One region of the Actinoplanes sp. NPDC048988 genome, then DNA from elsewhere that is predicted to be linked to it. Evidence: riboswitches for the same ligand, from Rfam matches in the RefSeq annotation. Region 1 holds a riboswitch; the other holds the start of a gene.
The links. Region 1 has a riboswitch for cobalamin ahead of ACGFJ7_RS22585 (ABC transporter substrate-binding protein). Riboswitches for the same ligand answer to the same signal wherever they lie in the genome.

Region 1 (5,773 bases):
CACCGTGTCCGGACGCTGCCGGCGCTGGCCGACGGGAAGCCGGGCGCGTTCCCGCGGCTGGCGGTGGGGGAGCTGGCCGTGCTCGGTGCGGCGGTGGGCCTGGCCGTGGCGCTGTCGCGGTCACCGGCGCCCGAGGCCGTGGTGGAGCCGGATCCGCTGGTCGAGCTGCTGGGCTTCGGGATGCCGGCGCCGGCGACCGCGCTGCGGATGCTCGGCAACCCGCTGCCGGACATGTTCTTCCTGACGATCGCGGTCGCCGGGGTCTTCTTCTACCTGGCCGGGGTGCTGCGGCTGCGCCGAGCCGGGCACGCGTGGCCGGTCAGCCGCACGGCGAGCTGGACCGGCGGCATGGTGGTGCTGGCGGCGATCACCGGCCTCGGGGTCGTCCGGTACTCGTACGTCCTGTTCAGCGTGCACATGGTCCAGCACATGGTGCTCTCGATGGTGGTGCCGATCCTGCTGGTCGGCGGCGCGCCGGTCACGCTGGCCCTGCGCGCGCTGCGCAAGCCGTCCGATCCGCAGGTCCGCGGCGCGCGGGAGTGGCTGCTGATCGCGCTGCACAGCCGGTACACGCGCCTTCTCACTCACCCGGTCGTGGCGCTGGCGATCTACGTCGCGAGCCTGTACGGGCTGTACTTCAGCGGGCTGCTGGGCACCCTGATGCGCTACCACCTGGGTCACCTGGCCATGCTGGCCCACTTCGTGCTGGCCGGCTATCTGCTGTTCTGGGTGCTGATCGGTGTCGACCCGGGACGCCGGCGCGTGCACCCGGCGCTGCTCACGCTGGTGCATTTCCTGGCGATGGTGTCGCACGCGTTCTTCGGTTTCGTGCTGCTGCAGGCGACGACCGTCATCGGCCTGGACTGGTACAGCGCCGTCCACCCGTCCTGGGCCTCGTCGTTGCTGGCCGACCAGCGGCTCGGCGCCGGGCTGGCCTGGGCGTTCGGTGAGCTGCCGGCCGCCGTCATCATGCTGCTGCTGGTCCGGCAGTGGATCCGTAGCGACGAGCGGGAGCAGGTTCGCCTGGACCGGGCGGCCGACCGGGCCGACGCCTCGGGCGAACAGGACGACCTGGCCCGCTACAACGCTTTCCTGGCCGCCGCGTCGGCCAAGGACGGCGGGAACTTTCGCGGCTCGGCGTCCGACTAAGTCCGCAAAGCCCCTCAAACAGGAAGATAACGATGTATACCATCGCTCGTCGGTCGTTCGCTCTCGCTCTCGTCGTCGCCGCTCTGGCCGGTTGCGGTTCCCAGTCCGCCGCCAAGTCCACTGAGGAGGGCTCCCTCACGGTCCGGGACCCCTGGGTGAAGGCCGTGGACAAGGGCATGACCGCCGCCTTCGGCACCCTGGTGAACGGCACCGGCAAGGACGTGACGGTGGTCAAGGCGGCCACCTCCGTCTCGCCGATGGAGCTGCACGAGATGGCCATGCAGGACGGGAAGATGGTGATGCGGCCCAAGGAGGGCGGCTTCGTCATCAAGGCCGGCGGCACCCACGAGCTCTCGCCCGGCGGCGACCACCTGATGATCATGGACCCGTCGGCGCCGATCAAGCCCGGCGACGAGCTCCGGTTCACCCTCACCCTCGGCGACGGCGGCACGGTCCAGTTCAGCGCGGTGGCCAAGCCGTTCACCGGCGCGGGGGAGAGCTACGCCCCCAGCGCCGCGCCGTCGATGGCGGGCATGTGAGGCTCCGCCGCCGCTACCTGCTCGCCGGCGGCGCGCTGGCCGGGGCCGGCGCCGCCGCGGGCTTCCTCGCGACCCGGGAGGAAGCGTCAGCGGTCGCGGCTTCGGACGTCGTTGCCTTCCACGGCGTACGCCAGGCCGGCGTGACCACCGAGCCGCCGGCGCACGCCTCGTTCGTCGCCCTCACCCTGCCCGCCGGCACCGACCGGCGGGCGCTGGGCCGGATGATGCGGCTGCTCTCGGACGACGCCCGCCGGCTCACCGCGGGGGAGCCGGCCCTGGGCGACACCGACGCCCAGCTGGCCGTGCTGCCGGCCCGGCTGACCGTCACGTTCGGCTTCGGGCCGGGCCTGTACCGGGCGGCCGGGCTGCCGTCGCCGGTCAAGGATCTGCCGGCGTTCCCGATCGACCGGCTGGAGGCGCGGTGGTCGGGCGGGGACCTGCTGCTGCAGATCTGCGCCGACGACCCGCTCACCGTCGCGCACGCCCAGCGCATGCTCGTCAAGGACGCCCGGCCGTTCGGGGCGGTCCGGTGGGCGCAGATCGGCTTCCGGCGCGCGTACGGCGTGCAGCAACCGGGCTTCACCCAGCGCAACGTGCTCGGCCAGCTGGACGGCACGGCCAACCCGGCCGGGGCCGCGAGGGACACGGCGGTGTGGCGGCCGGACGGCAGCACCACGCTGGTCGTGCGCCGGATCCGGGCCGAGATCGAGAAGTGGGATCTGCTCAGCGTCGGCGACAAGGAGAACGCGGTCGGCCGCCGGATGGTCAGCGGGGCGCCGTTCACCGGGACGAGGGAACACGACGAGCCCGACTTCGCCGCGCTCGACACCACCGGCCTGCCCGTCATGCCGGACTTCGCCCACGTGACCCGGGCCCACGTCACCGACCCGGCGCTGAAGATCCTGCGCCGGCCGTACAACTACGACGCCGCCCCGAACGCGGCCGGGCACCCCGACAGCGGGCTGATCTTCGCCTCGTACCAGGGCGACATCGAGCGGCAGTACGTGCCCATCCAGCAGCGCCTGGCCGAGAAGGACCTGCTCAACGAATGGATCACCCCGATCGGCTCGGCGGTCTTCGCCGTGCCACCCGGCTGCGCCGAGGACGGCTGGATCGGCGAGGAAGTGCTCACATGACGTACCTCGGAAAGGTTCTGCTCGGGCTCGCGGCGCTGGTGGCGGTACTGCTGCCCGGCACGCCAGCGTGGGCGCACACCCAGCTGGTCGCCACGAGCCCGGCCAGGGAGGCCGTGCTGGCGAAGGCCCCCGAGGCGATCACCCTGGAGTTCAGCCAGCGCCTCAACCCGTCGTTCACCACTATCGCCCTCAGCGACGCGGCCCGCCGCCAGATCGCCGCCTCCATCCCCGCCGTCGACACGGCGAAGGGCACGATCGTCCCGCGCGAGCCGTTGGGCAACGGCACCTACACGGTCGCCTACCGGGTGGTGTCGGTCGACGGTCACACGGTCCAGGGCTCGTACGTCTTCACCGTCGACGACCCCGCGCTGCCCCCGGCGGCGGCCACCACCGCCACCCCGCCGGCCGGCTCCGGAGGCGGCGTTCCCGCCGGCGTCCTGATCGGTCTCGCCGCCTTGGGCGTGGCCCTCGCCGGCACCGCTACCTGGTTCTTCGTCGCCGGTAAGCACCGGTCGGCGGCCCGTGCCTGACCGCGGCTACCGTGTCCGGATGCGAGGATGCACCCTGACCGTCTGCCGGGACTGCTGCTGCGGCAACGCGCTCAAGCACCCGTCGGTCGACCACGACGCCCAGCTGGACCGGTTGCGGTCGGCGCTGGCGCCGGCCCATCGCGTACGGACCAGCCGGTGCCTCGACGTGTGCGACGAGGCGAACGTGATGGTGGTGCACCCCACGCCCGCCGCCCGGCGGAGTGGCGCCGCGCCGGTGTGGTTCGGCCTGGTCCTCAGCGACGCGGTCGAGGCCGACCTGGTCGCCTGGGTCGAGGCCGGCGGGCCGGGTGTGGCCGAGATTCCGCCGGTGCTGGACCTCTCGGTGATCCCGGCCCCGGGCCGCCGCCCCGGATGATCATGACGGGGTGCGGCGGCTATGGTGGTCGGGCCGTGGTGCTCGGGAAGCCGGTGTGAGACCGGCGCGGCCCTCGCCACTGTGAACGGGATGCCGGAGCCACCGTGAGGTCACTGGGCGTAACCGCCTGGGAAGGCCGGCCGCCGGCGCATCATCCCGTCAGCCAGGAGACCGGCCACGGCACCGCAACGACCCGTCCACGAGGTGCTGGAAGGCGGTCCCGATGCGCGTACGCGCCGTACGGTCCCCTGTGTCCTGGCTCGCTGCCGTTCTGGCAGTGGGTCTTCTCGCCGGCTGTGGCGGCGCGTCCGAGGCCTCGGACAAGCCGCCCACCGAGGCGTCGATCACGAACTGCGGGATCGCCGTGCCCACCGGCACACCGCCGGCGCGGATCTTCGCCGCCTTCCACAACGCCATCGAGGCGGTGTACGCGCTCGGCGCCGGCGACAAGGTGGTCGGCGCCGCCTACCTCGACAATCCGCTGCTCCCCGAGTACGCCGCGCGGTTCACGCCGGCCTACTACCCCGAGGAGTACCCGAGCCGCGAAGAGGTGCTGCGGCTCGACCCGGACTTCGTCGTCTCCGGCTTCACCGGCGCCTTCACCCCCGAGGGCCTCGGCACCCGGGCCGAACTGAACAAAATCGGCATGGGGTCGTACCTGTTCTCGCAGTACTGCCCGTCGGCCGACGGCAAGGACCAGAAGGACCTGGCCGCCAACGACGTCTCCCTCGACAGCGTCTACGGCGACCTCACCGGCCTCGGCCAGGTGCTCGGCAAGACAGCCGAGGCCCAGGAGCTGGTCGCGAAGATGAAGAAGACCGTCGCCGACACCGAGAGCAAGCTCACCGGCGTGACCCGGCCGCGGGTCGCCATGCTCAACCGGCCCGGCGGCGGCGAACTGCGGGTCTTCGGCACCGGGGACGTCGCCACCACCATCATCGAGAAGGCCGGCGGCACCCAGGCCTTCGACGACGTGCCGGGCCGGCTCACCCGGGTCGGCACCGAGGAGCTGATCCGGCGCGAGCCCGACGTGATCGTCGTCCCCGCCTGCTGCGGCGCCGATGTCGGACCGTCCGGGGCACAGGACGTCATCGACGGGCTCAAGAAAGATCCCGCGCTGGCCAACGTGCCGGCGGTCCGCGCCGGCCGGATCTACGCGGTCACGTTCGCCGAGGTCACCCCGGGCGTCCGCAACGCCGACGCCGTCGCGAATCTGGCCAAGCTCCTGCACCCGGAGAAGTTCTGAGCCGGCGCGCCGTGGGCCTGGTCGTGGCCGTCGCCGTGCTGGCGGCGGCCACGACCGGTTCGGTGCTGCTCGGCAACCAGACCATCGGCGTACGGGCGGCGCTCGGCACCTGGCTGCACCCGGACGGCTCGGACGTGCAGCGGATCGTGGAGTACCTGCGGGTGCCGCGCACCCTGGTCGGCCTGCTCGCCGGGGCCGCGCTCGGCGTCTCCGGCGTGCTGCTGCAGGGGCTGACCCGCAACGCGCTGGCCGGTCCCGAGGTGCTGGGGGTGAACGCCGGCGCGGCGCTGACCGTGGTCCTGGGCATCACCCTCTTCGGCGTGCACAGCTTCGGCGGCTGGGTCTGGTTCTCCTTCGCCGGCGCCGCGCTGGCCGGCCTGGGGGTCCATACCCTGGCCTCGTACGGACGGGACGGGGCCACGCCGGTCAAGCTGGCCCTCGCCGGGGCGGCCGCGACCGCGTTCCTGGGCGGCCTGACCACCGCGCTCACGCTGCTCGACATCAACACCTTCAACGCCTACCGGTACTGGTCGGTGGGCGCCCTCACCTCGGCCGACGCGGCGGTGATCCGGACCGCGCTGCCGTTCCTGGCGGTGGGCGCGGCGCTGGCCGTGCTGTCGGCGCGGGCGCTGGACGCGCTGGCCCTCGGCGACGACATGGCCCGCTCGCTCGGGCAGGGCCTGATGGTGGGCCGGGCCACGGCCGCACTGGCCGCCGTGTTGCTCACCGGCACGGCGGTGGCCCTGGCCGGGCCGATCGCGTTCGTCGGCCTGACCGTGCCGCACATGGCGCGGGCC
Region 2 (5,773 bases), on a different contig from region 1:
CGTGGACACGCCGGCCAGCGCGGGCGCGACCGTGACCGGGTCGGGCCCGCTGGTGGCGCGCCCGTCGGTGACGACGATCAGCAGCGGCCGCCGGCGCGGATCGCGGCGGCGCTCGGTGGCGATGGTGGCCGCGGCGGAACGCAGCCCGGCGGCCAGCGGCGTACGCCCCCCGGTCCGCAGACTGGCCAGCCGCATGACGCCGACCTCGTGGCTGGACGTGGGCGGCAGCACCCGCTCGGCCTCGTGCCCCCGGAACGTGATCATCCCGATCCGGTCCCGCCGCTGGTAGGCGTCCCGCAGCAGCGAGAGCACAGCAGTCTTGACAATCGTCATGCGCTTGCGGGCCGCCATCGACCCGGAGGCGTCCACCACGAAGAGCACAAGGTTGGCTTCCCGCCCGACGTGTACCGCCTCGCGCAGATCCCGGGGATGAACCACGCTGCCGGTCCGCGCGTCCCGGCCGCGCCGGTGGAGGGCCGCGCGCAGCGTGGCGGGCAGGTGGGGAGCGCCGGCGAGCTTGCCCTGAGGCACCCGCGAGCCGACCACCCGCCCGCGCCGGGCGTAGGCCGGGGAGCGCTTTCCGGCGTGGCCGCCGACGCCGCGCCGGGCGATGCTCAGGTTCCGGGTGCGGTAGGCGGCGCCGGCGGGCGCGGCCGCCGCCGGGGAGGGCTGTTCCTGGCCGCCGGCCGGCGGCTTCGAAGCCTGTTCCTGGCCGGGGCCGTGATCGGCCGGGCTGTCGCCGCCGCCGTTCGGCCGGGGCGCCGGGCCACGGTCGTCGGGACCCGGGCCTCCGCCGCCGGGCCCGCCGCCCGGTGAAGGCGGGTCGTCCTCCGGGTCCGTGTCGTCACCGGAGCCGGTGTCCGTGGCGCCGCCGGGCCGCGGTGGAGCCTCGCGCTCGGCCTCCTGCTGCTGGGCGTCGGCTTCGGCCAGGGCCTCGGCGAGCTTCTCCTCGTCGGTCCCCGGCGGGTCGAGCGGGTCGCGCCGGCGGCGGTGCGGCAGGGCGAGCCGGGCCGCGTCCCGGACGTCGTCGGCGGTGACCACGTCGCGGCCGTGCCAGGCGGCCAGGGCGACCGCGCAGCGGGCCACCACGATGTCGGCGCGCATCCCGTCGACGCCGTAGGCCAGGCAGACCCGGGCGATCCGGTCGAGCTCGTGGTCGGGCAGTGCCACCCGGGGCAGCCGTTCGCGGGCGGCCGCGATCCGGGCCGCCAGCTCCCGCTCGTCGCCGGCGAAGCGGGCCGCGAACGCGTCGGGGCCGGCCTCGTAGGCCAGGCGCCGCCGCACCACCTCGGCCCGGTCGGTGGCGTCGCGGGGCGCCGCCACCGTCACCACCAGGCCGAACCGGTCGACCAGCTGCGGGCGCGGCTCGCCCTCCTCCGGGTTCATGGTGCCGACCAGCAGGAACCGGGCCGCGTGCTTGACCGAGACCCCGTCGCGCTCGACGTGGGCCCGGCCCATCGCCGCCGCGTCGAGCAGCAGGTCGACCAGGTGGTCGGGAAGCAGGTTGACCTCGTCGACGTAGAGGACCCCGCGATGCGCCGCGGCGAGCAGCCCGGGCTCGTACGCCTTGACCCCGTCGGCGAGCGCGCGCTGAATGTCGAGCGTGCCCACGACGCGGTCTTCGGTGGCTCCGACCGGCAGTTCGACCAGCGTCGCCGGCCGGCGGAAGTGGGGGCTGTCCGGCGCGTGCGGCCCGTCGGGGCATGCGGGGTCGGGCGCCGCCGGGTCGCAGGCGAACCGGCAGCCGCGCACGACGGCGACGTCCGGCAGCAGGGCGGCCAGGGCCCGCACGATCGTGCTCTTGGCGGTGCCCTTCTCTCCCCGGACCAGCACCCCGCCGACGGCGGGGGAAACGGCGGTGAGCAGCAGGGCCAGGCGCAGGTCGGCCAGGCCGACAACGGCCGAGAACGGGTACGGCGTCACGCGGATCCCTTCTGTGCGGGTGTCCACGCCCGCACGATGAGTGACACGAGCGGCCGGAGTCTCCTGACTCCCGGATCAGCGCTCCCCGCACGCCTTCCGGCCTGGCCGGCCGTGGCTTCTCGGCGGATCGCTCCCCGGTCACAGTGGCGGGACCGTCCCGGATTTCCACCGGGTTCCTCCGCTACCGCTCGTGGGCCATGCTTTCCTACGGCTCACCGCGCCGTCAACGCGGGGTGTCGCTCACCGCTTTTTCGGTGTCCGGGATCGGCTGGGGCGCCAGCTTGTCGAGTTCCTTGACCACGTCGAGCACGGCCAGGGCCGACGTCTCGATCAGCGGCCGCAGCCGGGCGTAGAGTTCCGCGTTCTCCGGGTCGGGCACTGTCGGCTCGCCGATCGGGACGAGCGCGGCCGCGTGGTCGAGGTCGGGCAGCTCACCCAGCGCGTGCCGGGCCAGCAGGCACGCTCCGAGGGCGGTGCCCTCGGGGGTGTCGGCCACCGACACCGGCAGGTCGAGCGCGGCCGCGAGCACACCCACCCACAGGTCGGAGGCGACCGCCCCGCCGGTGGCCCGCACCTCAGTGACCGCGATGCCCTCGGCCGTGAACGAGTCCCGCACCAGCGCCAGCTGCTGGCAGACCCCCTCGACGGCCGAGCGCACCAGGTGGGCCCGGCCGTGTTCGCGCCGCAGGCCGAGGTAGGCCCCGCGCAGGCCGGACCGCCACCACGGCGCCCGCTCCCCCAGCAGGTACGGCAGGCAGAGCAGCCCGTCGCTGCCCGGAACGACCCCCTGGGCCTCGATGAGCAGGGCGGCGTCGCGCTCGTCGGCGTCCTCGCCCTCGGCGCCGGGGCGCTCGAACCCGCCCGCGAAGCTCTCGCCGGCCCAGCGCACGACCGATCCGGCGTTGTTCACCGCGCCGCCGATCACCCACCGGTCGTCGGTGAGCGCGTAGCAGAACAGCCGCCCCGCCTTGTCGGCCGTGGGCCGGTCGACCACCGTGCGCAGGGCGCCGCTGGTGCCCAGCGAGATCGCCGCGACCCCGGCCGGGGTGGCGCCGACGCCGAGGTTGGCCAGCGGCCCGTCGGCGGCGCCGATGATGAGCGGGGTGGCCGGGTCGAGGCCGGCCGCGCGGGCGACGCCGGCGTTCAGGCGCAGCCGCCGCGTGGTGCTGACCACCTCGGCCAGCTGCTCGGCCCGGACGCCGCCGATCTCCAGCGCCTCGGGATCCCACCGGCGCTCGTGGATGTCGTACAGCCCCGTGCCGGACGCGACCGACAGGTCGAGCAGGAACGGCTCGTCGGCCACCGCCGCCAGCACCAGCTCCTTGACCCCGCCCCAGCGCGGCGTGGACCGCAGCGTCTCCGGGTCGTTCTCGCGCCACCAGGCCAGTTTCGTCAGCGGCGACATCGGGTGCACGGGCGTGCCCGTACGCCCCTGGAGCTTCTTGCCGAGCCCGGCCTCGATGATCTCGTCGCACTGCTTGCCGGCCCGGCCGTCGGCCCAGGTGACCAGGGGGCCGAGCGGCGCGCCGGCGCCGTCCATGGGCACGAGGGCGTGCAGGAACGCGCTGAGGCCGACCGCGATGACCCGGTCGCCCTGCTCGTGGCAGGCGGCGGCGACGTCGATCAGCGCTTTGACGGCCGCGTCGCGCAGCTGGGCCGGGTCGAGCTCGGCGCGCCCGGGTCCCGGCACGGAGAGCGGATAGTGAACGCTGACCAGCGCGCGCAACTGCCCGTCGGGCCCGGCCGCCACCCCTTTCGTCGCGGTGGTCCCGGTGTCGATCCCGATCACGACGTCCATGCGCAGCCTCCAGCTCTCCAGCGCCTTCCGACCTCCAACCTAGTGCCCCGCCCGGCGCCGCTCATGGCAGAGGCACCAGGATCGGCCGCCCCCGCGTGGGAGTGACCTCGAGCTCGGTGGCCGCGCCGGGAAGCAGCGCGGCCGGACCGGTCACCGGAAGCCAGGAGCCGCCGTGGGCCCGATAGCGCAGGGCACAGTTCAGTGCGGCCACGGCCACGCCCAGCTGCTGGGGAAGGCGCGCGTGGAGAACGCTCGGGCCGCCGGGGATCTCGGTCGCCAGGCCGTCCTCCAGCCGGCCCAGGTAGTGCGGGGTGGGCGCCGAGGTGGCGGGGCCGTGCATCCAGAACACGCGCGCGGATCCGTCCAGGGCCACGGTCTGCACCACGAGGCGCCGGCCGTCCGGGGTGGCGGCACGCAGGTACCACTCGGTGGGCCCGGTCCAGGCGTGGTAGCCGTGCGGGTCGGAGTACCGGGGCAGGGTGCGGATGTCCCATCCGCCGGCGGTGGCCCGTCCGGCCCGCTCCCAGCCGGGCAGGTCCCGCGTGATCCGCTCGGGGATCTGGTTGTCGGCCCCGCCGGTGTCGACGACGTCGTGCAGGTTGGCCAGCGGCACCGCCGGGTCGTCGCCGTGCTGCCGCAGGGCGACGCGCACGACACCGTCGGCCGCCGGGAACCGCCGGATCGCCATGCCGTCGGCGTCGGCGCGCAGCGGGGCGAAACCGCGCTCGACCCGCCCGTCGGCGCCGAAGCGGTAGTCGGGCGAGAACTCGACCGCCCGCCCGGCCGTGGCGACGACCAGGACGTCATGGGCGGGCCCGGCCAGCACGGCGCCGGGCGGCACCGTGCCGGCGGGGACGTGGAACGTGCTGCCGGTGGTCCGGAGCCGGTCGCCGTCGGAGTAGACGAAGCCGAGGGCGTCGTAGGCGGGCTGGATCCGCTGAGCGACCAGCGCCACGGGGCCGGCCGGGGTGGACCCGGCCCAGTGCACCCGCGCGCCGCCCGGGCCGGCCATCTCGTGCCAGGTCTGAAGGACGCGCCGGAGCAGGTCCCGGTCGCCGGCCAGATCGCCCCGGGTCGCCGCGGGAACCGCGGACGGCGGCCGATGGAACCAGCCGGCGGCGGCCGTGCCGGCGACGCCGGCGGCCAGCCCACCGGCCAGCAGGGTGCGGCGCCGCACGACTCGCCGCCGCCCGCCCGTGCGGACCCGGTCGAGCAGGTCGGGCGGGGCCTCGAGGTGATCGGTGGCGCGGGCCAGGGCCTGCCGGATGTCGGTGTCGCTCATCGTTGTCCTCCGTCCGGGACGACGGCCGGGCCGAGCACCTCACGGAGCCGGTCCAGACCGCGGGCGGCGTTGCTGCGGACCGTGCCCTCGGTGCAGCCGAGCGCGGCCGCCACCTCGTGGACGGGCAGGTCGGCGAGATAGCGCAGGACCACGGCGGCCCGCTGCCGGGCCGGCAGGCCGCGCAGGGCGACCAGCACCGCCTCGCGGATCGCCACGTCGTCGCCGTGGTCGGGCGCGACCCGGGCCTCCAGATGACCGTCGATCGAGATCTCCTCGCGCAGCGCCCGGCGGCGCCAGCGGTTGGTCGACCGGTTGACCAGCGCCCGGCGCGCGTACGCCTCGGGCATCCCCTCGATGCGCCGCCACCGCACGTACATCTGCTCGAGAACCTCTTGGACAAGGTCCTCGGCCGCGTGCCGATCGCCGGTCAGCAGGTAGGCGATTCGCAGCAGCCCGGTGGACCGGGTGCGCACGAAATCGTCGAAGCCCGCTCGTGGGCTTGAAGCCATCGCCGTCCTTCCGCCGTCGTCACCATTCACGACAGTCGGCGGCGGCCCGGCGTTGCACCTAGATCCCGAATTTCTTCGCGTACGCCGCGCGCAGCTCCTCGAAGCCGTGGTTCTTCGCGTCCGACCCGCGGATCACTCCGGCCGGCCGCCCGTCCAGCAGCCGCCGCAGCACGTCGGCGCACAGGTGCCAGCCGGCCGCCACCATGGCCTGGCTCCCGGGCTGGGAGAGAGTATGCCGCAGGATCAGCCGGGTTCCGCCCT

Region 2: linked by a shared signal. The riboswitch ahead of ACGFJ7_RS24245 (VWA domain-containing protein) and the one ahead of ACGFJ7_RS22585 (ABC transporter substrate-binding protein) in region 1 are both predicted to bind cobalamin.

The regions. Positions count from the first base shown of each region.
Region 1 covers NZ_JBICTW010000006.1:425,689-431,461, forward strand. The annotation lists gene ACGFJ7_RS22560 (cytochrome c oxidase assembly protein) at 1-1,149, shown strand, start outside; gene ACGFJ7_RS22565 (copper chaperone PCu(A)C) at 1,182-1,688, shown strand; gene ACGFJ7_RS22570 (Dyp-type peroxidase) at 1,685-2,824, shown strand; gene ACGFJ7_RS22575 (copper resistance protein CopC) at 2,821-3,354, shown strand; gene ACGFJ7_RS22580 (hypothetical protein) at 3,389-3,730, shown strand; cobalamin riboswitch at 3,750-3,925, shown strand; gene ACGFJ7_RS22585 (ABC transporter substrate-binding protein) at 4,008-4,976, shown strand; gene ACGFJ7_RS22590 (FecCD family ABC transporter permease) at 4,988-5,773, shown strand, end outside.
Region 2 covers NZ_JBICTW010000007.1:291,250-297,022, reverse strand. The annotation lists gene ACGFJ7_RS24245 (VWA domain-containing protein) at 1-1,950, opposite strand, end outside; cobalamin riboswitch at 1,980-2,102, opposite strand; gene ACGFJ7_RS24240 (gluconokinase) at 2,147-3,721, opposite strand; gene ACGFJ7_RS24235 (hypothetical protein) at 3,783-5,003, opposite strand; gene ACGFJ7_RS24230 (SigE family RNA polymerase sigma factor) at 5,000-5,512, opposite strand; gene ACGFJ7_RS24225 (SRPBCC domain-containing protein) at 5,571-5,773, opposite strand, start outside.